One region of the Virgibacillus sp. LDC1 genome, then DNA from elsewhere that is predicted to be linked to it. Evidence: predicted binding sites of a transcription regulator. Region 1 holds the regulator's gene; the other holds the start of a gene.

Region 1 (15,446 bases):
TACATTGAACGGATCGCCGACCATGCGACGAACATTGGCGAGAGCACCGTGTACCTTGTAACGGGTCACCGTCCCGACCTCAATCAATAGCATAATGAATTAGTCAAACGCTGGCGAAAGCTGGCGTTTTTTTGCGAGAATTTAGAAAATTCCAGCGAAGCGGAAGCAATTCTTTAATCGCATTTATATATTGGGGGCTTCCGCAAAGTATTTGGAATAAGCATCGAAGCACAGGCTCCACTTTGTGGGGTTATTTTGCGTATGATTAGGAAATCATCGTGAATCGAACGGATTGTTCGGAATTGACGGTAACCTATGTTATCATGTGGAAAGGAAGTTATATTGGTGCGAGGTGTTCTATGGACAAGCTGATTTTAATTGATGGAAATAATATCATTTACCGGGCATTCTTCGCGATGCCGCCGCTGACTAATGCCAGCGGACAGCAGACGAATGCGGTTTACGGCTTTACAACCATGCTGCTTCGCTTGATTGAGGAGCATAAGCCGACCCATATGATGGTCGCATTCGACGCAGGCAAGGAAACGTTCCGGCATGCGGATTTTCAGGATTACAAGGGTGGTCGCCAGAAGACACCTCCCGAGCTCTCCGGACAATTCCCTTTGCTGAAGGAGCTGCTGAAAGGCCTAGGCGTATCCCAGTTTGAAATCGGCGGTTATGAGGCCGATGACATTATCGGCACCATTACCCGTCAGGCTGACGAAGCCGGCCGGAAGGTGATGGTCGTATCCGGGGATAAGGATATGCTGCAGCTGGCTTCGGAGCATACTACGATCGCGATGGTCCGCAAGGGCGTTACCGATATCGAGTATTACGGACCAGAACAGATTAAGGAGCGATATAACCTGACGCCTGATCAGATTATCGACCTTAAGGGACTAATGGGCGATGCTTCCGATAACATTCCCGGTGTTCCTGGAGTGGGTGAGAAGACTGCCCTGAAGCTGCTTCATGAATTTGGGTCCGTTGAAGCCGTGGTGTCACGCACAGATGAACTGAAGGGCAAGATGAAGGAGAAAATCGAAGAGCATGCCGATTCCGCCATACTCAGCAAGAAGCTGGCTACGATCTTCCGCGAAGTACCGCTGGAGCAGTCGCTGGATGAAATGGCATTTACAGGCCTGAATGAAGAGACGGCAGGACCTGCACTGGCGAAGCTGGAGTTTAAATCGCTAATTGAACGGTTAAACCTGAGCACAAGCGGAATGGGCGGAGATGCGGCTGAATCGAAGCCCGAAGCGAAGATTGACGTGACCCTTGTGGACACGAAGGGGCTTAAGGAGGTTGCCGATAATCTGACCCAGGTGACCGTACTCCATGTAGAGACGCATGGGGACAACCCTCATCATGCCGAGGTGATCGGACTCGCGCTCGCTACAGAGGAACGACAGTACTTCATACCGTTTGAGGTTCTGAAGTCGGAAGAGGCAGAGCCTGTCCGTACTTGGCTTGCCGACAGCGAGATCCCTAAACGCGGTTATGATCTGCACCGCATTGATCTGGCCCTCCATTGGCAGGGCATCGCTTTTGCCGGCGCGGCATTCGACGTTCATCTGGCTGCATACCTGCTGGACCCGACCGAATCCAATCAAAGCCTTAGCGGCCTGGCCTCCAAATACGGGCTTGCGTATCTTCAAGCCGATGAGGACGTGTTCGGTAAAGGAGCAAAGTACAAGGTTCCCGATATGGAGAAGCTCAGCGAGCACATGGCCAGAAAATGTTTGGCCGTATCCGAATTGGTACCTGTTCAGGAGAAGGAGCTGGCTGCCAACGAAATGCTGCCGCTGTTCCATGAGCTGGAGATGCCGCTGTCCCGCATTCTGGCCGATATGGAGAAGCAGGGCATTGCCGTTAATGCGGAGGCTTTGAAGGAGCTGGGTCGCGAGTTTGAAGAACAGATCGAGAAGCTCGTTCATGAGATTTATGAGATTGCCGGGACGGAATTCAATCTCAATTCGCCTAAACAGCTGGGCGAAATTCTGTTTGTGAAACTGGAGCTTCCGGTCATCAAGAAGACCAAAACCGGTTATTCTACCGATGCCGAGGTGCTGGAGAAGCTTGCGCCTTATCACGATATTGTCCGCTTGATTCTGAAGTATCGTACCTTGGCCAAGCTGCAATCCACCTATGTGGAAGGTCTTCTGAAGGAGATTTCATCACAGACTGGTAAAGTGCACACGTACTATCGCCAGACGATTGCCGCAACGGGGCGTCTGAGCAGCCAATACCCGAATTTGCAGAACATTCCGATCCGTCTGGAGGAGGGCCGCAAGCTGCGCAAGGTCTTCGTTCCGTCCGAGCCGGGCTGGAGCATTTTGGCGGCGGACTACTCCCAGATTGAGCTGCGCGTGCTTGCGCATATCTCGGATGATGAGCGGCTGAAGGAAGCCTTCGTCCACGATATGGACATCCACACCAAGACGGCGATGGACGTGTTTGGAGTCGGCGTGGATGAGGTGGACTCCAATATGCGCCGATCCGCGAAGGCGGTTAACTTCGGCATTGTGTATGGAATCAGCGACTATGGCTTGTCCCAGAACCTGAATATTACCCGGAAGGAAGCCGCGGCGTTCATCGACCAGTATTTCGAGGTATTCCAGGGTGTGCGGCGTTATATGGACGTGATCGTCAAGCAGGCGAAGCAAGACGGCTATGTGAAAACATTGCTTGAACGCAGACGCTATCTGCCAGAGATTAACGCCAGCAACTTTAACCTGCGGTCTTTTGCCGAGCGGACGGCGATGAATACGCCGATTCAGGGAACCGCTGCGGACATTATCAAGCTGGCCATGGTCCATATGGACAAGGCGCTGCATGATCGTCAATTGAAGAGCCGCATGCTGCTTCAGGTGCATGATGAATTGGTGTTCGAGGTGCCGGAGGATGAGCTGGAGATCATGAAGGAATTGGTGCCGGACGTGATGAGTCAGGCACTGAAGCTGTCGGTACCGCTGAAATCGGAAGTCAGCTATGGCGAGAACTGGTACGAAGCGAAGTAAAGCTGCACACGGTGCCAGCCGATAGAGGATTGTTTATAGGGATCATGGCGTGAAGAGGGGGGCCATATGCACCATACCTTTCCACAAAACCATGGTCCCGCTCTGTCCCAACTTCCGGTATAATGGGAGATGAGGTGAAGTCATTATGCCGGAATTGCCGGAAGTAGAAACCGTGAAACGAACACTTAACCAATTGATTAAAGGTAAGCATATAGATCATGTATCCGTACATCTGCCGCGGATTATTCAGCGTCCTGACGATATTGAGGCCTTTGCGTTTATGTTGAAGGATCATACCGTGGAAGGCGTAGAGCGCCGCGGGAAATTTTTGCGGATATTGCTGGACGGACTGGTGATCGTGTCGCATCTTCGGATGGAAGGGCGTTACGGGCTGTACCCTGCCGAGGAGCCGGTGGAGAAGCACACCCATGTCATATTCCATTTCTCGGACGGCACGGAGCTGCGCTATAAGGACGTACGCCAATTCGGAACGATGCATCTCTTTGCAACAGGGGAAGAGTTCCAGCATGCTCCGCTTGCCAAGCTGGGGTATGAGCCGCTGGATGATACGTTTACATTCGGAACCTTCAAGGAAGTCATCGGCAGCAAGAAAACGAAGATTAAGGCGGTGCTGCTGAATCAGGCATATGTGGTCGGCATCGGCAATATATATGTCGATGAGGCATTGTTTCGAGCCAAGATTCATCCGGAGCGTAATGCTAACAGCCTGAAGGATGCCGAGCTCAAGCGACTGTATCATGCGATTGTGGATACACTGTCCGAAGCCGTAGACGCGGGTGGATCTTCCATAAAGTCCTATGTCAATGGACAGGGTGAAATGGGGATGTTCCAGCATAGTCATCAGATTTACGGACGGAAGGACAAGCCGTGTCATACATGCGGCGGACCGATTCATAAGATCGTGGTTGGCGGACGGGGGACCCATTTCTGCCCGAAGTGTCAGCCGGTAAAGAAGTAATCCAATAGGCGTGCACCCATTCCTTTCCCTACACATATAATGTGGAACATATGTGGAGCGCATGGAGCTGCTCTTCTTCATGAATGAGCCGCTTGATGTGGAGCTTACGAGGAGGGAAAAGGGTGCTCAGTCATATTTTCTCGTCTGCGCTGCTGGCCATGGCGTTAAGCCTGGACGGATTTGGCGCGGGGGTTACATACGGTCTGCGCAAAACAAGGATACCGCTGCTGTCTGTATTGATCATCTCGCTATGTTCCGGCTTGGTGCTCGGCGCCTCCATGCAGGCAGGCGCGCTGTTGCAGCGGTTCTTATCCCCATCTGTGGCGTCCGTGATCGGAGCCGCCATTTTGATTCTGCTGGGCTTATGGTCTCTATATCAGCAAGTTCGCAGAAAAAATGAGTCTGATGTGCAGCCGGTTTCTAATAGGGATATTTCCCAGTCCCTTATGGAAACGAAGGCGGCTGACTATCAAGTGAAATCACGACGTGAGGTTAACACGGCAGGTCAAGAGCATGTTCAGCGGGCGGTATTCTCTCTTGAGATTCCAAAGATCGGCATTGTTATTCAAATTCTCCGCAGTCCATCAAAAGCGGATCTGGACGACTCCGGCAGCATCTCCCCGTGGGAGGCGATGTGGCTCGGGATCGCGTTATCGCTCGATGCGTTCGGAGCAGGACTTGGCGCTGCCATGCTGGGCTTCTCACCGCTAGGTACGGCAGCTATCGTTTCCTTGTTTAGCGGGATATTCCTGGTGCTGGGCATGAGGGTTGGTTTACGCTTTGCATCCAAGGGCGGCATGCGTTTTATCTCTTATTTGCCTGCTTTTTTGTTAATCGTCATGGGTATAATGAAGCTGTTATGAGGTGAAGTCATGAATATCGGTTTAACCGGAGGAATTGCAACAGGCAAGAGCACCGTGTCCTCTATGTTGACCAAGAAGGGAGCACTTCTCGTCGATGCGGATCTCATCGCCCGGGAAGTCATGCTCCCGGGTCATCCGGTGCTGGGTAAAGTGACCGAACATTTTGGACAAGCGATCCTGTTTGAGGACGGTACGTTGAATCGAAAAAAACTCGGGGAAATGATCTTCCATCATCCCGAGCAGAGAACGGTGTTGAATGAGATCACGCACCCGGCGATCCGGCAGGAAATCCGGGAACGGACGGAAGCATATGAGCGGCAGTATCCCGACCGGCTCGTGGTAGCGGATATTCCGCTGCTGCTTGAGGCAAGGGAGCAGTATTCTTATCTTGACCAGATTGCTGTCGTTTATGTGCCGCGAGAGCTGCAGCTTGAGCGCCTGATGGTGCGCGATGATCTTAACCGGGAAGCGGCAGAAGCGCGTTTAAACAGCCAGATGGATATCGAGGAGAAGAAGCGTCTGGCGGATATCCTCATCGATAACAGCGGAACATTGGCCGAAACACAGCAGCAGGTGGACAACCTGTGGGGCAGGTTGGTTCGGTTATGAAGTGGCTCCGTAAAAAAAGAGTGCTGCTCCTGCTGTTTGTTTCTTTTGTAGCGCTGCTGTTTCTGAGCTCGAACTGGATGACCTTGCTGTATCCGATTCATTATAAGGATGAAATTCGGAAGCATGCCGCTTATTATGAGGTTGATCCATTCCTGGTGGCTTCCATCATACGAGTAGAAACGAACTTCAAGCCGGGCAAGGAGTCCAAGAAAGGCGCGCTGGGCATTATGCAGCTGATGCCGGATACGGCGAACTGGGCGATGGAAATGGCCAAGCTGCCGTCGGTGAACCTGCTGAGCGTGAAGAATGAAGTGGATGCGAATATCCAGCTCGGCACCTGGTATATTCAGAACCTGCACAAGGAAATGGACGGCAATCCGATTGCCGCTATCGCTGCCTATAATGCAGGCCCCGGGAACGTCAAGAATTGGATCAACAAGGGCATGTGGGATGGAACCTACGAGAATGTGAAGAGTATTCCCATCGGGGAAACCCGTCACTATGTACAGCGCGTGATTTATTATTATAATCAATATACGGATGTGTATAAGGACGGCTTTTAATGAAAAAAGAGCGCTGGACAGGCTCTTACATCGAGCCGTCCAACACTCCTTTTTTAAGGAAGAATCAATTATTGACCGGAGAATTGACCAGCCAATTGTTGCTCGGCCAGGGTTACAAGACGCTTTGTGATGTATCCCCCGATCGAACCGTTCTCGTAGGAAGTCATGTTACCTTGGTATCCGTCTTGTGGAATGGAGATACCAAGTTCTTGAGCTACCTCGTACTTCAATTGCTCAAGAGCAGCGTTTGCGCGAGGAACAACCAGGTTGTTGGAGTTGTTGTTGCTTTGTGCCATGTTAAGTTCACCTCCTTGGGTTGGTAAAAGTATTATGTCTCGGGTTTCGCATTTTCATAACATAAAAGAAAAAAGTTTTGCTGGTAAATTTTTCTTTAGCGCCATTAAGGCCAAAAAACGCTGAAACGAAGGAAGTGAAGTTGACTTTATGAAGTGTCCATATTGCAGTTATGCCGGGACGAAAGTGCTTGATTCCAGGCCTGCCAACGAGAATAAATCCATCCGCCGCCGCAGGGAATGCGAGCAGTGCAGCAAGAGATTCACAACCTTTGAGATGGTGGAGGAAACGCCGCTGATCGTCGTGAAGAAGGACGGAAGCCGCGAAGAATTCAGCCGGGAGAAGGTACTCCGCGGTTTGATACGTGCATGCGAGAAGCGTCCGGTATCGGTGGACCAGCTGGATATGATCGTATCGGATGTTGAGAAGGCACTGCGAAATACCGCAGCAGCAGAGGTGGAGAGCCGCCAGATCGGGGAGCTTCTGATGGAACGGTTATATCCGGTCGACGAAGTGGCTTACGTCCGGTTTGCATCCGTGTACCGGCAGTTCAAGGATATCAATATGTTTATGAAGGAACTGAAAAGCCTGCTGTCCAAGGATACGGACGGTCAGGAGCTGTAAGAGCGCCGGGGTTCCGCGTGATCCAGGTGCTCTTCCGGTGCTCCCATCCTCATCATCGATAAGTGACATGATATAGAGAAGTAAAAGGGATACAGCACGTCATCAAAAAATGTGAAAAACATGTTGACATGCCTGCTGATTTTTTATATGATATAGAAGTCGCTTACGGGGCCTTAGCTCAGCTGGGAGAGCGCATCGCTGGCAGCGATGAGGTCAGGGGTTCGATCCCCCTAGGCTCCATATGAAGAAAACCCTTGATGGTACATCAAGGGTTTTTTTGTTTTTTAATGACTTGTTAATTCTTTTCAGAAAAGGTCTTGGGGGCGAATTGGGGACGAAATTGAAAACAATGATGGGTAATCAATTTAAATCATGAAAACAAGCAGCATGGGGGTTCCCGGCGCTGCTTGTTTTATTTTCGCGACCCGATCCTATCCAAGGACAAACAATTTGCAATTCAAGTAAAGAAAGGACAGGGGCGCTCTGTCCTTTCTTTATAGATGAGGATAAACGCGTGATGAGTTTACGGTTCGATCAAGGTTTACAGATCGACTTTCCAGTTGCCCATCATCTTGGCGACTTCCGGATCGCGGTACGATAAGAAAAGACTTTTCCCCGTATCGAGGGTGGAAATTTGTTCGATATCGTCCGCGTTCAACGCAAAGTCGAAAATGTTGAAGTTTTCGACGATCCGCTCTTTTCTCACTGATTTTGGAATGACAACGACTTCACGTTGAACAAGCCAGCGCAGCACGACCTGAGCGACGGACTTGTTGTATTTTTCCGCGATCGAGGTCAGCACTTCGTTGCCAAACATGTTGTTGCGTCCTTCAGCGAGCGGCCCCCACGATTGGTGCTGCACTCCCTGCTCTTTCATAAAAGCGGTGTTCTCGATTTGCTGGTAGAACGGGTGCGTTTCGACCTGGTTGACGGCGGGCACGATTTTGTTATGCACGATGAGGTCCATAAGTCGATCGGGCAGGAAGTTGCTGACACCGATCGCTTTGATTTTGCCTTCGCGGTACAGGTCTTCCATCGCACGCCAAGCGCCGTAGTAATCGCCAAACGGCTGGTGAATAAGGTACAGATCGAGATAGTCGAGCTGCAGCTTCCTCAAGGATTTGGCAAACGCCAGCTTGGCACTCTCGTAGCCGGCATCCTGAACCCAGAGCTTGGTCGTGATGAACAGCTCTTCACGCGGTACGCCGCTGCGCTTGATCGCGCGTCCGACCGCTTCCTCATTCAGATAACCCGCGGCGGTGTCGATTAGGCGGTAACCGGCCATCAGCGCTTCATATACCGCATTCTCGCATTCTTCAGCATCGGGAATTTGGTAGACACCGAAGCCGATGATCGGCATTTTCATTCCGTTGTTCAATGTTACAGTTTGCATTGTAATTCCTCCTATGGTTCAAATGTAAAACGGCAAACGGCCGCGAATCCCGTGAATCGGGCACCTCAGCGGGGCTTCCGCTTTCGGTCGATTTGCATTACAATAAGCCTACTACCTTCGTGTTACACGAAGTCAAGCCGTCTTCAAAAATTTATTTTCCAAGGAGGATTACACATGCATACGGTCAAAGAAGCCGCCCTGATTACGGGACTTACCGAGCACGCCGTGCGCTTTTATACGGATAAAGGCCTGGTGCCAAGCGTACAGCGCAATCAAAACAACATTCGGATGTTCGACGAAGAATCGATCAACTGGCTGCATGGCGTCAAATGCCTCAAGCAATCCGGGATGCCGATTGAAGTCATTAAAACGTACGTCGACCTCTGCCTCGAAGGGGATTCGACCATTCCGCAACGCTACACACTCATAATGGAGCATAAAGAAGCGGCGCTCGTTAAGCTCGAAGAAGCCAAACAGCACATTGCCCATTTGGAACAAAAAACCGTCCTATATCAGGCCATTCTGGAGCACCGCGCTCCAGACACGACCAATCCCGGCAACTGGGACAAAATTCAGCATATGCATGGTGACGTATTTTACTCGCCTTCGGTTCGGAAGGCGTGAGAGATATTCGTCCGCACATCAACCGCATCGAAGAAAATCTTCGGTTTTAAACTCCTGATTGGCTTGGCAATGAACAAGATCCGCGTCACGCTAGATTGAACTATCGGGTACGACAGTATTATGGTTGATGATACGCATCCCCGTGCTGTCTGTAACGGCAAGTATTAGGACCTCCTTTTGCGGAGGGCCCCTTTTTCCTCAATTTGTTCAATTCACATCTGCCAATACTACCCAAATCATTGATTAAGTTACAAATATGTGCGTAATTACATTTCCGGGTTCTTTGCAAATACAATGGGAATATTAGATTTCTAAATTAATTTGAAGGAAGTGTGTTACATGAATCTTTTTTAGCTATCAAAATCTAAATGTGATTTTAAAATTGAAACGCCTATTCACCTTCCGTGAATACCTGGTAATATGGATGTTGACACTTATTTTATGGTAAAGTAAGACAAATCTCGGGAACAAATGTTATATTCACAAATATTTCAAAATTTAATTTAACAAATCCAAAGAAGAGACAGGAGTTTTTAAAATGACAAATAAAGTCGTACTCGAAACAGCTGCTAAACAATTTGCGGAGGCGACAGCCAACCCTCCCTATTTGTTTGATCATGGCCCGGTGAAAGGCCGCGAAGTCGTCGATCAAGTCCAATCCGGCTCTGTGAATAAATTGCCGGTTGAAATAGAAGAATTGACCATTAACGGCGGCCCTAAGGGTAGTGTGTCTCTTACCATTGTCCGCCCGCAAAATGCACCGAGCGTGCTTCCGGTTATTCTGTACACACACGGAGCCGGCTGGGTATTCGGTAACGCACATACGCATGATCGACTGATCCGCGAATTGGCCGTTGGCTCCCAATCTGCAGTTGTGTTCACAAATTACAGTTTATCTCCCGAGAATCGCTATCCGGTAGCGATCGAAGAAGTGTACGCGGCACTCGACTGGGTGGCAGAGAACGGGAGCAAATACGGATTTGATACCAACCGTATTGTAGTAGCTGGTGATAGCGTCGGAGGCAACATGAGCGCAGCCATTACGCTGATGGCCAAAGATCGAAAAGGGCCGAAGATTCACAAACAATTGTTGTTCTACCCGGTAACGGACGCTTCATTCGACAACGATTCCTACATACAATTCGCCGAAGGTTACTTTTTGCGTCGCGACGCGATGCAATGGTTCTGGGATCAATACACAACGGATCCGGAGCAAAGAAAAGAAATTTACGCATCTCCTCTGCAAGCGACAACTGAGCAATTGGCTGGGCTTCCTGAAGCTCTGGTAATTACAGGCGAAGCCGATGTATTGCGGGACGAGGGTGAAGCGTATGCCAATAAACTGCGGGAAGCCGGAGTTCGAGTAACGGCTGTTCGCTTCCAAGGCATCATCCATGACTTCGTGATGTTAAACGATTTGGCCGATACCGCGGCTGCTCGGGGAGCACTTCTACTGGCTAACGCTTGGATTCAGGTATAATCAACCCGGTTCAAGCACCTTTAGTAGATCCGAAGGTATCATCATTTTCGGATTTCAACTTATCTATATATTCCTTTCCTACTAAGAGTGAAAGACTTAAAGTTTCTCTTGCCCCAAAGTGGAAGACGGCACCTTTGGAGACATGCACGGAACTCCAGGTACCGTCTTCTTTTTTTCAGATTCGACCGTAAAATTCGAAAGGAAGGGGCGGACGATGTAAGTACTGATACTGTAATGAGGGTGACTGGGAAGGCGCCTGTCTCCTTCCAACAATTTGCACAGAGACACGCAGAAATCTGGATGCGGTAATTGGAATGGAATCAACAAAAATGAATATCAACAATACGTTGATAAATACGTTTCAAAATTAAAGGTCTAAAAAAATCCCATCAATTATGAATGATGGGATTTTTTTATTTATAAGAGATTTGAGATACCAAAGACGGCAAAGTATATAAGTTCTTGTCATAACTTAACGACAAGAACTTATATACGGAAAATTGACACTGTACCGGCTATACCACCACTGCGGTTCCGCTGACGGCCACCATCAGCATTCCCTCACGAATAACTTCATAGTCGATGTCCACTGCTATAATGGCGTTTGCCCCCAGGCGTACGGCTCGATCTTCCATCTCGACAAACGCTGCATCCCTTGCTTCCTGCAGCTTGTTTTCGTAAGCCCCTGAGCGCCCGCCGACAATATCCGTAATGGAGGCCAGAAAGTCCCTCACTACATTAGCACCCATAATGACTTCGCCGGTCACAATACCGATATACCTTTGAACAGGGTAACCTTCAATGGTGGATGTCGTTGTAATAATCATGCGATCTTCCTTCTTTCAAATAGATTTTTATAGCGAATACATGTAAAAATAACTTCCGAAAAAATGGCCCTTGCCAATCGTGAAACCAGGTTGGTACACCGCCCCCAGGATGTTGATCGCCTTGGTGGAGAAGGTTGCCTGATGACAATGACTGCATGACTAGAAGAATACGACCCATTTTTCCAGCGTGTGTGTCTTCCTTTTATTACGCCAACAGAGGAGGATTGGTTGCACGAGTGGACGTAATAAGCGGGTACGGATGGTTGTCAGGCGCCAGTCGGGCAGCTGACGGAGACGCTCACAGGCGTTCACGATCCATATTGTTTTGACCGACTCAACCGATTCCACCTATAAATATATCGGAAACTTTGACCGGGCAGAATTTACCCGGCAATAAAAAGCCAAGCGTCCCACAAGCCTTTACTTCAAGGCTTGCGGGGCGCTTTTTTGAAGCAAACATATGAAGCGAATGAATGAATCACTGATATATAATTTATGATTCAGGACCGCTGCATTGAGATTTAACATAGAATTTACAAGGCTTTTACAAATATATCATTGAATATGTCAGTGACATTCATTAAGTTTAAATCAGATCCCTTGCGGATTACGAGTCGACTCAACGATTAGAGGGATAATTTGATGAAAGATGTACGTTTGATTAAACAGAATCAATTATATCACCGGGTGGCGGATCAGGTAATCGAGATTATTCAAAGTCGTAGGCTGCGGCCGCATGATCCTGTTCCATCCGAAGGAGAGCTTGCCAAGCTGTTCGGCGTGAGTCGAATGACAAGCAAGCTGGCGCTTCAAAAGCTGGCAGAGCAGGGACTGGTATACCGCCTGCCCCGAAGAGGGACCTTCCTTGCCCAGCCGATAGAAGGTTTGATGGCCGATGGAGGAACTTCTCCCCAAGTCACCGAGGCGGCGCCGAACGTGGACAGGCTGGTTGGACAGATCGCACTCATTATGCCCCATCTATCCGATTACACTTCCAGAATCATCGCAGCAGCCGAGGCTGAAGTGCGAAAGCACGGGTGCGACCTCATTTTAAAAATGACGAAGGACTGCGACGATGAGGATCTTTGTCTGGAAAGGCTGGCCGAAGGAGGGATCACCGGTATCATTCTGTTTCCTCAGGGGCGGAAGACCTGCAGCGATCAGGTGCTGCGACTAAAGCTGCGCAAACTGCCGCTGGTGATCATCGATCGTATTTTCCATGAAGTGGAGATTGATTGCGTGTATCACGACCACTATACGGGCTCTTATCAAATGACGAAGTATTTGATCGAGAAGGGGCACCGGGAAGTCGGATACACTTCGAATCCGATCGACAATATCACAAGCCGGAAGGAACGGTATCAAGGCTATATCCAAGCGCTGCTCGACCATAAAATTCCGGTGAAGATCCAGAACATTCATTTTCGAAGCGTCGCTTGCGATACCAGCCGCATTAATGAGTGCGATCCGGAACAGGAGCAGTTTATTCTCGACAACCCCCGGATGACGGCCATCATGTGCGGGGATGACCATGTCGCCATCTCGACCATTCACACCGCACTGCAAATGGGGATTCCGGTTCCTGAAAAGCTGTCCATCGTCGGGTTCTCCGATATTCAGTTAGCGGCATATATTCCGACACCGCTTACGACGGTTCGACAAGATACCGAGAAGCTTGCCCGATCGGCCGTTGATTTGCTGATGAAGCGCGTGGGCAACTCCAACGAAAATCCCATCACCATTAAAATTCAAACATCGATTGTAGAACGACAATCCGTTCAATCCAGGACGTAAAAATGGATCACTACAGTTTGCATGGCAAGGAGACATGACTTTGAAAATTCACTTTCTAGGAACTGCAGCCGCAGAAGGCTTTCCCAATGCCTTTTGCCGCTGCGAGCATTGCAACAAAGCGCGGGAGCTTGGGGGAAAAAATATCCGTACGCGAACTTCCGCCATCCTGGACGATGTCATCAAGTTTGACTATTCCCCGGATTCCTATATGCAGGCGCTGCGGGACAATATCGATCTGGGAGCAATCGAGCACCTGTTGGTGACGCATTCGCATATGGACCATTACAATGCTGCTGATCTGGAATCCCGCAGGGAAGGAATTGCGCACGGCCTTCAGCATCCGATGCACATTTACGGGAATGGTACGGTGATGCATCACACGCGTGCCGCCATCGGCCGATTTGAAGGACAAAGGTATCAATTCCATCTGTTGCGCCCGTTTGAGACCTTCGCTATGGGCGATGCAACGGTAACGCCATTGTTGGCGGATCATGACCGCATGGAAACCTGTCTGTTATACGTGATCGAAAGGGAAGGAAAAAAACTGCTGTACGGGCACGATTCGGGCTGGTTCCCGGATGCGACATGGGCATGGTTAAAGGGCAAAAATCTGGATTGCGCCATCCTCGACTGCACGCATGGATATACGGGGAACTCCCGCGACCGCAATCATATGTGCGTCGAGACGGTGCTGGAAGTCCAGCGCGAGTTCCAAAAAGAAAATATCCTGAAGCCTGAAGGCCAAATCGTCGTCACACATTTTAGCCATAATTCCAAGCTGCTTCATGAGGATTTTGTCCGCATCTTCAGCCCCTTCGGAATTTTGCCGGCATATGACGGATTGATCATCAACATTTAAACCAAATAAAATGACACGATCAAAGGAGAGTTAAGGGAATCATGAGAAAACTTTCAATGGCGCTACTTCTCATTATGTGTGTGATTGTATCGGCTTGCGGAGGCGGCAACAATGCCGGCAATGCAAACTCGGGCACTTCGGAGTCCGGGGCTCCGGCCGGGTCGGAATCGTCGTCTACGGAACCGGTCCAGAATGAAAAGTTGATCGTGTATACGAATGCGAACTCTGACGGCCGCGGCGAATGGCTGATTGAGAAAGCGAAAGGTGCGGGCTTTGACATCGAAATTGTCGGAGCGGGCGGCGCCGACTTAACGAACCGGTTGATTGCCGAGAAGAACAACCCGATCGCGGACGTCGTATACGGCTTGAACAATATGCTTTATGAGAATTTGAAAAAGGAAGACGTTCTGGCTAAGTTTGTTCCAAGCTGGGCCGGAGATGTGGAGCAGGGCTTGAACGATCCGGAAGGCTACTATCATGGCCTTGTGAAGCAAGCGATTCTGCTTGGGTATAACCCGAACGAATTCACGGCCGATACCGCGCCAAAGGACTGGACCGACCTTTATAAGAACGATGCGTACAAAGGGAAGTACGAAGCTCCTACGCTGCTTGGACAAAATACGCCTCGTCTTATTGTAGCGGGCATTCTGACCCGTTTCCAAGATCCGAATGGTGATCTTGGTATATCCGAGGAAGGCTGGAATGAAATTCAGCAGTTGTATGACAACGGCGTCAGCGCAGTCGAGGGCGAAGACTTCTATGCCAATTTGGCCAGCGGCAAAACGCCGCTAGGGGCGCTCGTTTCCGGAACCCTGCAGCAGAAGGAAGAGCAATATAAAGTGAAGGCAGGCATTGTCAGTCCCGAAGTCGGCGTACCGATGGTCGTGGAACATGCAGCGCTCGTGAACGGAACGAAGAAACAGGCAACGGCGGAGCGGTTCGTAGAATGGCTCGGATCCAGCGAAATTCAAGGAGAATTTGCGGCTGAGTTCAATGCCATGCCGGCAAATACGAAAGCGGTCGAGCAAGCCAATGATTCCGTCAAGGAGCTGTTTACTTCGTTAAAACCACAAGATTTCGATTGGGCCTTTATTGCCGAAAACATGGATCTGTGGGCGGAGAAAATCGAGTTGGAGATTATGCACTAAATAACGGAATGGAGTCAAGCCGGCTGCATATTGGGAACGCCAATATGCAGCCGTTCATTCAAGTCCAACAAAAAGGAAGATAATAATATGATTACATTCCAGAACGTTGACATTAAATTCGGAGAATTTCATGCGGTCAAAAACCTTAATTTGCATATTCGGGAAGGGGAATTCTTCACGTTCCTCGGTCCCTCGGGTTGCGGGAAGACGACGACCCTCCGCAGTCTGGTCGGGTTTATTATGCCTACGAGCGGACAGATCCTGCTGAAAGACACCGACATTACCCGTTTGCCGATCGAAAAAAGAGAGATCGGGATGGTATTTCAAAGCTATGCGCTGTTTCCGACGATGAATGTGTACGAGAATATC
Region 2 (15,446 bases), 440 kb from region 1:
ATCCTTGGAAATCTTCCGGTTCTCCTTGCTGACCGATGCAATTTTCTCCATGAGCTGTACCACTTTATCAACAGCCTGATGCTTTCGCAGATCATCCTCGGCAGCGGCGGCGAGCAACTCGGAGGCGGCGGAAACCAGCAGATTCCCTTCTTGCACGACCTTGGTACCTTCCTTCATTGATAGCACGGCTTGCTGGGCGTCTTTATAGATATGGCTGATAATTCGATGGACCTCTTCTGTGGAATGTCTGGTCAGTTCGGACAGCTTCCGGATTTCGCTAGCAACCACGGCAAATCCTTGTCCGTGTTCTCCGACCCGCGCCGCCTCAATCGAAGCATTCAGGGCCAGTAAATGGGTTTGGGAGGATATTTGCTCGATGGCGTGCAGCACGCCGGTGACCTCCTGAACGGTTCCCATGAAATTCCGGATCGTCTGATTCGTTTCCTCGACTTTTGAGGAGATATGTGACATCTTGTCTCCGATACGGACCACTTCATTCTTGGCTACATCAATCTGTTGATTCGCTTGCCGTTCCAGCTGGCGTAGGGTCTCCCGCATCTGTTCCGCGCTTTCCTTCACCGCATCGATATCCTGCAGCTGGCTGCGCATGCTGCGAATCATCTCGCTAATGTTGCCACTGACACGCTGTGCGGAGGTAACGGTGACGGCCGTTGTGTCATTCATGACCAGTTGGCTGGCGGAAACATCGCCTGCCGTTAATTTCACCTGCATCATGATGCTTTCCAGGGAGTCGATCATATTATTGATCCATTTGGCTAATTCGCGCGTTTCGTCCTGATCGAATCGGTGAATATCCAGCCTCTGCGTCAAATCGCCGCTGCCTTCGGCATTCATGCGGATGAACCGGCTGAGGTTGCGAAGACGATCTGCGAAGCGCCCGATTTCTTTACGGCCGACCAGGGAAGAGGTAAGAAGGCCAGAGACCAAGCAGGCGAATCCTCCTACAATTGCGGCGAATGCAGGTGACCCATAAGCAGCAGCAACATAAACAATGAGAGCGATCAGAATACTGGACAAAAGGGTGGATCCGCCATGGAGCTTAGCGTGTCTAAAGCGAATGCTGCGAATGCGGTAAACCTCTTCCAAATCTCCTTCGCACATCATTCCCCAAACATCCGGACAATGGGGCAAGCGGAACGTGACGCCTTTGCCGATCACGGAAATGTGGCGGTAATCGGAATATCCCGGAAAGACCACGAACAGATTGCTTCCGTTCGCAATGGTATTGGCTACTCCCGGGTGCAGCTGACCCGTCGCCGGATCGGTGAAGATAAGCTCAAGCTCGGTATGCTCTTTAACGGAAACGGTTCCCCAATCGGTGGTAACACCGTCCTTCAGGTTCTCGCCATGAGTAAAGGTTCGATCTTCAAACCTGCTTCTGGAAAGAGCGGTTCCGGGAGCGATGTGATGATTCATTTCGGGCTTGGACATGAAAATGTAGTTGTCGCCGGAATCAGGGTAAACGTGGCCGGATTCCCGCTGGATTAAATCTCCGATCACGTCATTCGGCACACGGCCGCACAGGATGCCGGCAAACGTGCCGTTCGTGTAGATGGCATTCATGAACAGGAGCGTCATTTTGTCGTGAAAGGTAGAGGATCGCGGGCCAATGGTCAACGTGATGGGGTCGGCATATGGCCCAAAGAGCAATTTGCCGGTGTCTGAACCGGTAAGATAGGTGATCGCTTGGCCCAGAGGGCTGCTGTTGCTATAGCTGGCTCCAATGTGTGAAGCATATGTAGAGTACGTGACTTCACCAGAGGGGTTCAACAAGAATAATTCCGTAAAGTCGGTAGCGCGCGAATACAAGGCAGAGAAGAGCTGTTCCTGATTCAACCGGGTGTCTGAAGACAAAGGGCGAGGACGTTCGCTGCCGACTTGCGAATCATGGGGGTTATCCTTGTTCAGCTGCTCCTTCAGTCGTTCCAGATGTCCCCAATACTCATAACTCCAAGTGAACAGCAGGTCTTTACGCGTTTCGGCAATACCTTCGAATATGTCTTCAACATCGTTCTTCAAATTACGATTCAGACGCCATGAAATCCAGAGCGGAAGTCCCTGGCGATAGCCAAGCCAGTCCAACATCGCGATCTCCCCCAATTCCTATTTGAGTAATCTATCTTTCTATATGTTAGTTATACTATCATAATATCCCGAAATTTCTATCACAATTTCAAAAAAAATGATACTTTTTTCATATTGATGTTAATTAAAGTTACATAATATAAGGCTGATAGACCTAATTATTGGAGCAGGCAGGTCTATATAGCAAAAAAACAGCCCCTAACTACAGGGCTGTTAAATAACTGATAATCCCGTCGGCAATGGCCTCGGCGATCTGCATTTGACCGTTACGGCCGGTTAATAATGTCCGGTCCTCCATATTGCTGAGAAAGCCGGTTTCGACAATGACGGCGGGTACTTTGGTTTGATTCAGCAGATAATATGGTTTACCTACCATGATGTGATTGTTGTTACGGTAAACCAGATTCAACTGCTCTTGAATGGTGTCCGCAAGCAGGGTGCTGCGTCCCTCGGATTGATGCAGAACGATGCCTCCGCGCTTGGACGAGTTCTTTCCCCAATTCACATGAATGCTGACCACCAGCTTGGTCGGGATTTCACTGCTGAGCTGCTTGCGCTGCGACAGATCGCGGCGATGTCTCGAGGAGCTTCGATGCCAACGGTTGTCGTCGCTAAGCGCGTAATCGGCATCGCGGTTCAGGACGGCATGATAACCTTCCTTGCGAAGCAGCATGAACAGTCTGCGCGAAATGGCCAGGTTGATATCTTTTTCGAGAATGTCTCCATACGACGTTCCTCCATCGATTCCGCCATGCCCCACATCGATCATAATGACATCATGGGCAAAAGGGTGCAGTTGCCTTAGTTCTGACTGGTCGACCTCCTGCCCTGAAGAGTGGGTGGATTCCGGCGTTTCGGTCAGAAGCCTTGTTGTCGATATGGGGATGGGATGAACGGGGCGCGTCATGGCTTGCTCCTTCACTGGATAGGCTTCCATAACAGAACTCGGGAGTACCAGTGTAAAGAGAAGCATCCATACCATGGCTGTCTTAATCATGTTGGCTCCCTTCTTTCACGTAAAATTTTCGGCTTTTTTAGAATGTGCATTTGGCGGAAAAATCATGCTGTTCAAGTGCGTGCGTCTAGAATCGATCGAAATGGAGCAAACTGATACTGGGATGTGGAAAAACCATAAGGAGTTGATTCGTATGGCTAGCGGCGATGAATTGATCAAGTACATTACCGAACGCGTGGTTCATTATATAGATACGCCTAAGGACGTTCGGCGCCAGGCGAAGGTGAAGGAATCCTGGACCACAAGGTGGTTCGGCATGATTCCGCTCTCCATGTCGCTGTGGAAAGAGGATGTAACCACCAAACGCAAAAAAAAGACAAAGTAGCTGCTGCTGCATGTTATTATGAATCCGCATTTTGTACATCGTGCGAGTTGCTTCATGTGCGCACGATCTCCGGTTTGGGGCGACCAAGCTCCTGGATGGCTGTCGACCCATGTGGGTGAACATGTTGTAAAACGCCGTGAAATCATAAAGGACGCTGCCCTGTGAAAGGGCCGCGTCCTTTTGTCATTTATGGCATATTTTGCAGGAATGAGGGCTGTTGTATGGGATGGCATATGATATTCGTAAATCGCTTGTTAGCTGCCGAAGCCGTATTCTTCCGGCTGAGCATAAAATTGTCCCTGCCCGATTAACCGGGATGCCGGCAGGAAACGGAGGGTGTCCGTATTCCGCAAGGGAACCGAAACATATAGCGCAGCCGGGTTCTCCTGATTCCCCGATGACCAGCGATGCCAGCCGGTTAAGTTAAAAGGTGCGCCGTAAGCGGCATTGCCTTTTTTGGACTTGAATATCAGGGTGGAGTGCTCCTGCAGTAAATTCCGCAGATCGGCGCTGCTTCGGGCCGTTAGATTGCTTGAGGTCAGCCACAGCAGATTATCGTAAGGATCAAGAGAGTCCCCGGATGCGATGGAGGGCGTTCCGGCAAACCAACGATTCGACGTGGATGAAGCCACGAGTCCTTTGGCTGCGGCAGGCAGGGATATGGATACCGGCTTAGTCTTTGTTTGTGTCTTCTGAGGCTCATCCGGGAGCGCTTCGCTGTTCAGTGCACTAAAATAGACTGGCTTTTTGCCGGGGAGCTGGACCTGCCAGACAGGGGATACTTCATACAGCTTACGCACGATGCTCCCTTGAGGCAATGATCCTCCGGCCTTCATAAGACCTTCCGCAGCGAGCCGCTCTTTCAGCGGAGCTTGGCTGTAGGGAAGGGTCGAGCCGATCCCGTATTCACTTAGGATATATCCACCCTCTTCTCCTGCACTGATAATCATGTATCCTTGCGGCAGTCCTTCAGCAGAAATCGTGACCAGCCAGCCGTGCGTGCCCGGACCGAGCGGGGTGAATTCGAGTTTTGCTTCGTCCCAGGTCGTAAATGGCGCATGGGCCGATAATTGAGCGACGGTCTCCTCAGCAAAGTCCATCAAACTCCCGGGCACCTGAGCCACGGCTTTGTTCGGATTAACACCTGAAATACCTAATATATGATGATCCGCTGTAAACGGAGTGCTTGTCAGACTAAGGCTATCCGCAGAATTGGAAACATCGGCTTGGCTTGCAGCAGCTATGCTTGCCTGCGGCTGGACCGTGCTGAACGACAGGATGGTCGTTACGATAACGGAGACAGACAACATTCGATATCGGCTCAACTGCTTATTATAGGGTGATCTGGGCTTAAAATCCTTGTCATTAGGGTTATGAAGTTTCATGTTCCACCGTTTCAAATCATTAACCGCCTTTCCTTGGCCCTACGCGCCATGGATGTGATGGAATCATCATATCGGACAAGCTCTGCAAAGGCTGTTGCAAGCTGTCGCGGCAGGAGAAGGGAGAATGGTTCTTTTTTTGCCTGCTTTTGTAGAGGGGCGTCATGATGACGCACCCACAGGCGAACATAGATGAAATAGACCGCAGGTTATGACGGACAAGCTCAATTTCGGCTCGTACTGCCACTGCATTTCGGACCGGCGGTTCTTATATTGCTCCTCGATGAGCGCTTTTTTCTCTTCGTCCTGCTCCTTGAGCAGGTCCTCGTAATAGCTGTCGATGACCAACAGTTCATCTTCAAGACGTTCTCTTGCTTTTGTGGCCCAGTCATAGTCGAGCTTGCTTAGCTTGTCGATGAGATGGTTCTCCAGCGCATCTACGGCCTGCTGCAAGGTGAGCGCAGCCGGGCGGACATGAACGCTCTCCGGCAAGCGGGGCGTCAGTTCGCGTCCATTCAGGACCGCCGGGAAGTCTTGGGCGATCGAACGGCTGGATAGTGAGATGCCGAGAAAAAACAATTCCTCCCGCTTCAGATCACAGCTGAACTCCACCTTGAAACAGACGCCCAGCCACTGCTCATACGGAGTGGAACGGGCTCGCGGACGCGGCTCGGTCTCGCGCTGCTGGAACAGATAGACGCATTTGCCTTCCTCCCGGGAAGCATTCCAGATCTGTGCGAGCCGGCTGCTGCCGTAGCCGATGTTCTCCCGCTGAATGCGGCCGGGACCAAGGATAGGCAGCACCGGGGCATTCCCATAAAAGCGGGCCAGGAGCGGATCCTGCGCAGGCGCAGCGAGCTGCGCTTTGGTTTCGGCTTCTTTGGTCTTTGCCAGCCGTTCGTCGTATTTTTCCGGATCAAACACGAAATTGAACGACAACGTTTCGGCGGGAGCGCCGGTACGTTCCACGAAGCCCCAGTAATACGGGCGGTTGGTGAGCATTTTGTCAGCTTGCGGCGACAGTTTCACGGTGACGTGCTCAGGCGATTTTTCAATGACGGTGCATTCGGTGGCTTCCAAATAGGCCATGAAGTGCTGCTGCACCTCCTGCGGCGTCATGGTCATATTAGGCCTCTTCCTCTCTCAGATTTTCTTCGACGATGCTTCCTTGCTCGATATCCTGTTTAATATGGTGAATCGAGTCACCCAGTGTACTGATGCGCTGGCGAATTTCATCATCGTTGCCGGACTCCAGCATGATTTTGTACAGGCTCTTCTCGATGGATTCCTTCTTCTCGAACCGCTCCAGGATGACGTCCAGTCCGCCGATGACCATCTCGAACATGTTGATTTTCTCGTGCAGCAGATTCAGGATATGCTCTTCAATGGTTCCCGACGTGGACAGGTTGTAGATCTTCACGTCATTGGTCTGGCCGAGACGATGCACACGTCCGATCCGCTGCTCGACCCGCATGGGATTCCAGGGCAGATCAAAGTTGATCATATGGTGGCAGAATTGCAGATTGATGCCTTCACCCCCGGCTTCCGTCGCAATCATGACCTGCGCCTTGCCCCGGAAGAGGTCCATCATCCAGTCCTTCTTGCCGCGGTTCATGCCGCCCCGGTACGGTACGGAGATCAGTCCGTGATCGCGGAAATAATTGAGCAAATATTCCTGCGTGGCACGGTATTCCGTAAATACAATGACCTTCTCGTTCATTTGCTGGATCAGCTCAATGGCTTTTTCCGCCTTGGTGTTGGCTTTGATGGCCTTGATGAGATAGACCAGCTCCCAGATTTTATCGCGCAGCGGCGAGTCCTCCGGCAGCTTCTTGGACAGATTAACAAGAGTCACGAAGACGGCATCGCGGCTGCTGCACACTTCACGCTGGAGGGTAACGAGGGACAGCATACTGCTTAAATTTCCCCCTGCTGCCTGATACTGATCTTTGACGAAGGACGTGACGCCGTCGTATAATGACTGTTCTTCGGGCGAGAGGCTAAGCCCTACATTGCGGACGGATCGCTTGGTGAATTTCACTTCGCCTTCGCCGCGGCGGTTACGGATCATGACCTTGGACAGCTCATCCTTGAGCTGATCCTGGTTCTTGGGTCTTCGTTTATCGACAACAAAATTAGCGGCAAACTGCCCTTGGCCTCCGAGCTGACCCGGCTTCAGCAGGGTGATCAGATTGAAGAGCTCGCTGAGATCGTTCTGCACCGGCGTGGCCGTCAGCAAGAGGCAGTATTTTTTGCGCAGCTTTTGAATGAATTGATAATTGGACGTTTTCTTGTTCTTGAGCTTATGCGCCTCATCGATGATGAGCATATCGTACTCCTCGTTCAGCAGAATCTCCTGATGCGGATCGCGTTTGGCCGTGTCCATGGAGGCGACAACGATATCATTGCCCCAGGAGTACGCTTTTTTCTGCGCAATCGCGGGAATGCCGAACTTGGAGTTGAGCTCGCGAACCCATTGCAGCACAAGGGAAGCCGGAACCAGAATCAACACTTTGGATACCAGGCCGCGCACGATGTATTCTTTTAAAATAAGGCCGGCTTCAATCGTCTTCCCAAGTCCCACCTCATCGGCCAGAATCGCTCTGCCCGACATCTCGAACAAGACGCGTCTTGCGGTATCGGTCTGATGGGGGAGCGGGGACAAGCCGCCAAGGTGCTTGAGGCATTGCAGTTCTTCAAAGCTTGTAACGAGACGCGATTTCTCGCCCTCCACGGCAAGCTGGGCGAGACGATAGTCACCCCAAGGTCCGCCCTTGTCCAGTCGACCGGCGAGATCGTCAAACCAGGAACGGTCGATCTGCAGTGGAACGGGAAGGCGCGGGTCGAAAATCATGCCTGAGTCGGCAGATGGCTGATGGTTCATGTCGATCTCCTCCTGTTGTGAAAGATTCCGGGCCAACGGTGTATATGTAGTATGGACGAAAAAAGAAGTCTTCATAACCTTGCACGGATTCGGAAGGGCGTGGAATAACCCGAATGGCGCACGGCTGCTGGAATTGGATATTTTCATCCTTTTTTTTCATAGGGAATGGCGAAAAAGAGAGCGAGAGGAAGAAAGCGGAAGCTTGCGAGCGGGAGCTTGGATCTGTCGGCTTAATTTTCACAATATCGGCATAGTTAACCTATATATAGTGTAGTATAATGAATTAACAGCACTATATATGGTGTATATAGTGGTTTTTGATGTTTGACCGGCTACATAACAGGTTATGTTGTTGGTGAGCGCATATACTGGGGAATCTTTTTAATTTTATATCTTATATAGGAGGTAGTTGCTCTTGAGTACGATGCAGAATCAGCGGCTGGAAGGTTTAAGCGAGAAGATCTTTTTGGACCGGTATGCCTGGAAGGATGCCGACACCAACAACGCTAAGGTAGGCGATGTGGTGCTCGTTCTGACAAAGGATGATCCTAAATTTCCGACCAAGGAAGTTGGCGAAATCGTGAAGCGCGAAGGCCGCAAGGTCACGGTGAAGACACGGAAGGGCGAGCTTGTGGAATCGGATGTGGAGAAGCTGACGTTAACCATCGAGAAAACGCCGGAAGAAATGTGGGATCGACTCGCGGCCGCCATGTCATCGGTTGAGGCAACGCCGGAACTGCAGGAAGAGTGGCGCGGGAAGTTCCGCGAGATTCTGGATGATTGGAAGCTGGTGCCGGGCGGACGGATTGCGGCCGGAGCGGGTGCAAGCGATGAATTGACGCTGTTCAACTGCTACGTGATTCCTTCACCGAAGGACAGCCGGGGCGGTATCATGGAAACCCTGTCCGAGATGACCGAGATTATGGCACGCGGCGGCGGTGTCGGCATTAACTTGTCTTCCTTGCGTCCTCGGCGCGCGATTGTAAGAGGCGTGAACGGATCTTCCAGCGGTGCGGTATCGTGGGGCGGATTGTTCAGTTATACAACGGGATTGATCGAGCAAGGCGGAAGCCGCCGGGGTGCGCTCATGCTGATGATTAACGATTGGCATCCGGACGTGGAGGATTTCATTACGGTGAAGCAGACGATGGGACAAGTTACGAATGCGAACCTGTCGGTATGCGTCAGCAACGATTTCATGAAGGCCGTAAAGGAAGATCTGGACTGGGAGCTGGTGTTCCCGGATACTACCGATCCGGATTATGATGAGCTGTGGGACGGCGATCTGGATAAATGGAAGAAAGCTGGACGCAGTATCATTCCATATAAAACGGTAAAAGCACGCGAGGTCTGGCATACCATTATCGAATCCGCGTGGAAATCGGCAGAGCCGGGCGTCGTCTTCATGGAATACTACAACCAGATGTCCAACAGCTGGTATTTCAACCCGATTATCTGTACGAACCCTTGCGGTGAGCAGGGCCTCCCGGGCTGGGGCGTATGCAACCTGTCCGCGATGAACCTGTCGAAGTTCTATGATGAAGCGAATCATGACGTTGCCTGGGAAGAGCTGGCGACAACGACGCGTTACTCCGTGCGGTTCCTGGATAATGTCATTGACCGGACGCCGTACCATTTTGAAGAAAACGAATTAAATCAGAAGAAAGAGCGGCGCGTGGGTCTCGGAACGATGGGTCTGGCCGAGCTGATGATCAAGCTGAACATCCGTTACGGCAGCCCGGAATCGCTGGAGTTCCTGGATAAGCTGTATGGCTTCATCGCGCGCGAAGCATATCTTGCATCCGCCGATATTGCCGAGGAGAAGGGTTCGTTCCAGGCATTCGATGCCGAACTGTACCTGCAAAGCGGATTCATGAAAAATATGACCGAGGTATATCCAGAAGTTGCTGAAGCGGTACGCAACAAAGGTGCACGCAACGTAACCGTCATCACCCAAGCACCGACAGGCAGCACGGGTACGATGGTCGGAACGTCGACGGGTATCGAGCCGTACTTCGCCTTCAAATACTTCCGTCAAAGCCGTCTCGGCTTCGACGAGCAGTTCGTCCCAATTGCCCAGGATTGGCTGGACAGCCATCCGGGTGAGGAGCTTCCGGACTATTACGTCACGGCGATGAGTCTTTCCGCCGAGGATCATATCCGCGTGCAAGCGGCGATTCAGCGTTGGGTGGACAGCTCCATCTCGAAGACGGCGAACTGTCCGGCGGACTTCACGGTTGAAGATACGAAGCGCCTGTACGAGCTGGCATTCGATCTGGGATGCAAAGGCGTAACGATCTACCGCGACGGCAGCCGCGACGTGCAGGTGCTGCAGACGGAGAAAAAAGAAGACAAAGCCGCCGAAGCGACGACAGCTTCTACCGCGGAAACGGCGCTTGAGCAAAGCGCGGCAGGGCAAGCGGCTGAGGATGCGGCGAGCGTGGAGCCGGCGGCTGCAAGCATGGCCGTGACAGCCTCACCGAGCAAGAGCGGGCTGGATAAACAATACAAGAAGCGCCCGCAAGTGCTGCGCGGCGCGACCTATAAAATGAACACGCCGTTCGGTATGGCGTACATTACGATCAACGATCTGGACGGCATTCCAAGCGAAATCTTCCTGAACGTCGGCAAAGCCGGATCGGATGTGTTCGCGATGGCGGAAGCCTTGGGCCGCGTTTGCTCCCTGTTCCTCCGTTACGGGGACCATGGCAATAAGGTGGAGCTGCTGATCAAGCACCTCAAGGGCATCGGCGGCACCGGCGCGATCGGCTTCGGCGCGAACCGCGTCGAGTCCATCGCCGACGCCGTGGCGAAGGCGCTCGAAACGCATGTGGCCAACAACGCCGAGGCGGATCATGACCATGATCCGGCACCGGTCGCAGCCACGATGGCGCCTGTCGATGCAGGCGAAGCCGGGGCAACGCCAGCTGCTGGATATGGCGGACATGGCGCGCACGCAGGCGGGGGCTCCATGTCGCTGGATCTGTGCCCATCCTGCGGCGGGGCATCCTTGATTAACATCGAGGGGTGCAAGACGTGCGGGAACTGCGGGTATAGTAAGTGTTCGTAAGGAAGTTGAACTCTTCGTTTAGAAAACATTAAATAATGAATAATGAATGATCATTTCAAATGCATTGGAGATTTCCGCGAAGGCGGGGATCTCTTTTTTTATGGTTCCGGCAGAGCGATGCCGATAGTATGGAGTTCTTTATAGGGAATGACATAGCATTATGACGGGTAACTCATTCTGGCAAGAGACGAGACTTTATCCCATGGTTTTACTTCCCTTTATGGTCTTGTTATTTGCAGCGGCAATGATTAGTCGAAGCCTGTACAAATTGACAGGAAATATTTGGCTCGGTGCAATGGTGAACACATTGATCATAACGATGATTGGAGTTGCAAACACGGCTACCTTGGTTTCTTTTCAGACCTAAAAGCACATGTAGAATTTATGGTAGTGCAGGGGCATGCAAGATAGCTTACAAAGACAAGAAGGCAGTCGATGTTAGAACAGTCGGCTGCTTTTTGTTATGCTAACGGGCAAATTAAAACCGGGAGATGTTAATCTCGTTTACTGGGATTTGTCGTTTTGATCATACAAAAAGTCCCTTTCAGGGCGGGCTATTTTCTCAGGTAAAAGAAAATCCACCCTCCCCATCAAAGAGTCTAAGGGTATTCACATCCAGCTGCACGACGCATTTATTCCACCCTAATGGAATAAAACGATGGCGTCTTTCGTAATGTATATATTGAACATATTGATTGAAATGTGGTGATTCGGATGAACCCAACGGAAAGAATACCTTTGTATCAGATGGTTCAAGAGTATATACGCGACTTGATAACATCGCAAGTATTGAAAATCGGTGACCGTATACCTACGGAAAAGGAACTCATGGAGCGTTTCGGAGTAAGCAAGATTACGGTGGTGAATGCCCTCTCCGGATTGGTTAACGAAAGAATCATAACGAGGGTGCCCGGAAAAGGGACTTTTGTAAGCGATCCTGAATATGAAATTCCGATGACACCTCCTAAAAGTGCCGTAAAGCAAATCCATAAAACTAGCGGAGAAACGCGGACACGGTTGATAGGCCTAATTATGCCGAGCATTTATGACTACTTTACCATTAGACTTATACAAGGCATTCAGCAAGCACTAAATGAGAACGATTACCGCTGCGTTATCTATTTATCAGAGGGCAACCTAGATAAGGAAAAAGAGGCTATCCAGACATGCAGTAAAATCGGAGTGGAAGGCTTACTGATTTTCCCGGTTGACGAGGAATTATTCAACGAGGAAATATTAAGCATGAAATTTGCGGGTTTTCCGTTCGTTCTCATCGACCGTTACCTTCCTGGGGTGGAAACTCATTATATAGCGTCGGACGGTAGGCTTGGCGTTAACATGGCTGTCAATTACCTGTGGGAGCTGGGGCATCGTGATATCGCTATTTGCTCTGATTCGCCCATACAAACCGTTACTGTTCAAGAGCGGATCGATGGATATATGAATGCCTTCAAGGAAAAGGGATCACTCATTAACCCTGCCCACATCGTAACCGATTTTGAAATCGGAAGTTTGGTGCAAGCTCAAACACATCCCCTATACCGCTATATTCAAAATCGAATGGCAACGGCCTACATTACGCTAAATGGAAGTCTTGGCGTGAAAATCTATCAGATGGCGCGTCAAGCTGGATTGAAGGTGCCTGAGGACATATCCATCATCAGTTTTGACGATCCGACTTCCATCATCGAAGGATACAGCACGTTCACGCATGTTAAACAGTTTGAACGAGACATGGGTTACCGCGCGGCTTGCACGCTGCTTGAAGTCATTAACAGTGAAGACGGGCAACACGGAAAATTCGTTAAAACCCTAGTGGAGCCGGAATTGGTGATTGGCGAGACGACGGGAAAAAACGTTTTCTCCACTTCATGATATCAACATCCGCTACTCTCTTATATATAGATAACCTAATAACGAGTCCGACGCGCTATTCGAACGAAGCGAGGGCGTTTGGGCTCTTCTGCTAGGTCAACTACAACTTCCTCACATCAAATCCCCCCATAATAAGTCCCAAATCCATAAAGAAATTCAGCAGAAGCTCTTCCAACAATTTCATATGTATATATTGAATATAATGTACCCTCATCAAGGAATAAAGCGCCTGAAAAGAAGGATGAGAGAAGAGGTGCTTAATCCGTTATTTATAACCTAAAGAATAGGAGCCTCCTCTTGCTCAACAACCGCTTTCTTTTTCAAGCAGCCCCCCATGCATTCATTAATGCAACCACCAGAACCTTTTTGACCTGAAGATTACTTTTTATCCAAATGAGGAAATTATGGAATGATTTCAACACCATATTGAATATATTTAAACTATAGATATGAAACCGCTTGCAATAAAGGAGGGGGAGACAGTCGCTATATACCGTCGAAACATCGAAAACCATTGGCATAGGCTCTGTTCCTAAACGATCGGGAATGGATTCGTAAAAATCCGATACGACGAAGATGTAGGAGGTGTTCGGAGAATGGTACCAAAGGGTGCTCTTATCCCTGGATTTGAACAATTAAAAAAGAATAAGAAACTAACTAGAATATGGTATTTCAGGCACATATACTTATTTTTGCTTCCTGCTATTATCTGGTTCCTGGTGTTTGCTTACTATCCGATGTACGGCATTATCATCGCATTCAAAGATTACAAATTCAATTTGGGGATATTGGGGAGTCCGTGGGCAGGCTTTAAATATTTCGAACAGTTTTTAAACGATTCCAGTTTTTACGATGTACTCCGCAATACGTTATCCATTAGTGCCCTTAAACTTTTTTTCGGATTTCCAGCTCCATTGATCCTAGCCTTAATGCTCAATGCCGTCATGCACAAAAAATTCAAAAGAGTGTTTCAAACGATTTCCTATCTGCCGCACTTCGTTTCGTGGGTCGTAGTCGTTACCTTACTTCAAAAAATCCTGTCTCCGAATGTTGGGCTTATTAATGACATTCGCTACCAAATGGGTTTGGATCCGATCTTTTTTATGGGAAAGCCGGAATTATTCTATCCATTGGTCATCATTTCCGACATCTGGAAAGGTGTAGGCTGGGGTTCGATCATTTACTTAGCCGCCTTAACGAATATCGATCCGCACTTGTATGAAGCTGCGGAAATCGACGGGGCAGGTCGATGGAGCAAACTATTTAAGATCACGCTTCCATGCCTGACTCCAACGATCGGCATATTGCTCATATTCTCCCTCAGCGGAATACTGAACGCGGGTTTTGACCAAATCTGGCTGATGCAGTCCCCGGCCACATTAAGCGTCTCGGAGATATTGGACACCTATGTCTTAAAAACAGGCCTACAACAGGGGCAACTAGCCTATTCCACGGCCATTGGTTTATTCAAGTCTGCGATTTCGCTGCTGCTCATCGTTGCTGTCAATAATATATCCAGACGCGTGAGTAACGTATCGTTATGGTAATCAGCTAGCACTGAAGACAAGGAGGTGTGTGTATGGGTGTGAGAAGGCTGACGCCAGCAGATAAAATGTATATGACGCTTAACTATGCGGTGCTGCTTTTATTCTGCGCTACGGCACTCTATCCATTTATTTATTTTCTAGCCCTTTCTTTCAATGACGGCTACGATGCGATGAAGGGTGGAATCTATTTTTTTCCTAGAGTGTTTACATTAGAAAACTATGCTAAAGCTTTCAGCAACCATTTGATCTTGAATTCGTTTTATATTTCCATTACCCGAACCGTTGTGGTCACGGTTGCCTCCGTATTTTTGACGGCCTTATTAGCCTACGCACTTTCGCGGAAAGGTTTGCCCGGAAGAAAGTATATCGTATTCTTCTTTTTCTTTACGACGTTGTTCAGCGGAGGACTTATTCCGACGTTTATCCTGTTCCGGCAAATCCATATCCTGGATACGTTTTGGGTGTTGGTGCTGCCATCCCTATATAATTTTTTCAATGCGATTATCATGAAAACCTTCTTCGACGGGATCCCCGAAGGTCTGTCGGAGTCGGCCCGAATCGACGGGGCAAGCGAGTTGTCGGTATTTGCAAGAATCATACTACCTCTTTCGATGCCGGTGCTTGCTACCATTGCCTTATTTGTTGGGGTGGGCGTGTGGAATGACTGGTTTACCGGTCAGTTTTTCATACAGAATGAAAACCTGCAGCCTGCAGCTACGTTTCTTAACAAGATGATCAGCGAAGCGTCTTTCCAGTCGATGACGTCGTCCTCGGGAAATAGCGGATCTGCCATTCAAAACATGACCGAGGCGCAGATGGAGCTGCGAGGCGTAACGCCGGAAGCCTTGAGGATGACTTTCGTCATTATCATAACGACTCCGATCATCTGTGTGTATCCATTCCTTCAGAAATATTTTGTGAAAGGCGTACTGGTAGGTTCTCTTAAGGAGTAGTTGGTATAAAAGGCTGTGCCTTTTATATAAATAATCTTCCAATGGAAGGGGATTGTAGGATGAGGATGAACAGGCGTAGGAGTGTGCTTGGCATGGCACTAATCGCTTTACTGCTTTTAGTGACCATGACGGCATGTACGGGAAAAGGCGGAGGGGAGGATGCAGGCACGGTTGACACGGGTCCGAAGGAGCAAGGTACTGAAGAAATAAAACCGGTGACCTTGTCTTTCCTCAGTGCTTGGAACGGTGGCGGAGCCGGTTTCCCGCAGGACCAGGAGAATAATCCCGT

What was found. The regulator NrdR, encoded in region 1, represses ribonucleotide reductase genes. The targets are predictions, from matches to a motif close to AACACNATATATNGTGTT.
Region 2: the regulator NrdR is predicted to act here: its motif matches at 8,001-8,018, upstream of OHJ21_RS15255 (adenosylcobalamin-dependent ribonucleoside-diphosphate reductase).

Annotation. Positions count from the first base shown of each region.
Region 1 is NZ_JAOXLZ010000001.1:3,815,625-3,831,070, reverse strand. Features, by position in the region: gene phoU (phosphate signaling complex protein PhoU) at 1-90, shown strand, start outside; gene polA (DNA polymerase I) at 360-3,020, shown strand; gene mutM (DNA-formamidopyrimidine glycosylase) at 3,166-3,999, shown strand; gene OHJ21_RS17200 (MntP/YtaF family protein) at 4,122-4,862, shown strand; gene coaE (dephospho-CoA kinase) at 4,872-5,471, shown strand; gene OHJ21_RS17190 (lytic transglycosylase domain-containing protein) at 5,468-6,034, shown strand; gene OHJ21_RS17185 (alpha/beta-type small acid-soluble spore protein) at 6,103-6,330, opposite strand; gene nrdR (transcriptional regulator NrdR) at 6,479-6,952, shown strand; tRNA gene OHJ21_RS17175 (tRNA-Ala) at 7,120-7,192, shown strand; gene OHJ21_RS17170 (aldo/keto reductase) at 7,494-8,345, opposite strand; gene OHJ21_RS17165 (MerR family transcriptional regulator) at 8,520-8,969, shown strand; gene OHJ21_RS17160 (alpha/beta hydrolase) at 9,508-10,449, shown strand; gene OHJ21_RS17155 (YbjQ family protein) at 10,965-11,276, opposite strand; gene OHJ21_RS17150 (GntR family transcriptional regulator) at 11,919-13,070, shown strand; gene OHJ21_RS17145 (MBL fold metallo-hydrolase) at 13,111-13,929, shown strand; gene OHJ21_RS17140 (extracellular solute-binding protein) at 13,971-15,077, shown strand; gene OHJ21_RS17135 (ABC transporter ATP-binding protein) at 15,165-15,446, shown strand, end outside.
Region 2 is NZ_JAOXLZ010000001.1:3,379,153-3,394,598, reverse strand. Features, by position in the region: gene OHJ21_RS15285 (methyl-accepting chemotaxis protein) at 1-2,106, opposite strand, end outside; gene OHJ21_RS15280 (N-acetylmuramoyl-L-alanine amidase) at 2,309-3,103, opposite strand; gene OHJ21_RS15275 (YqzE family protein) at 3,255-3,446, shown strand; gene OHJ21_RS15270 (hypothetical protein) at 3,701-4,831, opposite strand; gene OHJ21_RS15265 (YqhG family protein) at 4,991-5,953, opposite strand; gene OHJ21_RS15260 (DEAD/DEAH box helicase) at 5,955-7,712, opposite strand; gene OHJ21_RS15255 (adenosylcobalamin-dependent ribonucleoside-diphosphate reductase) at 8,137-10,782, shown strand; gene OHJ21_RS15250 (hypothetical protein) at 11,003-11,149, shown strand; gene OHJ21_RS15245 (GntR family transcriptional regulator) at 11,497-12,657, shown strand; gene OHJ21_RS15240 (ABC transporter permease) at 13,254-14,204, shown strand; gene OHJ21_RS15235 (carbohydrate ABC transporter permease) at 14,237-15,157, shown strand; gene OHJ21_RS15230 (extracellular solute-binding protein) at 15,250-15,446, shown strand, end outside.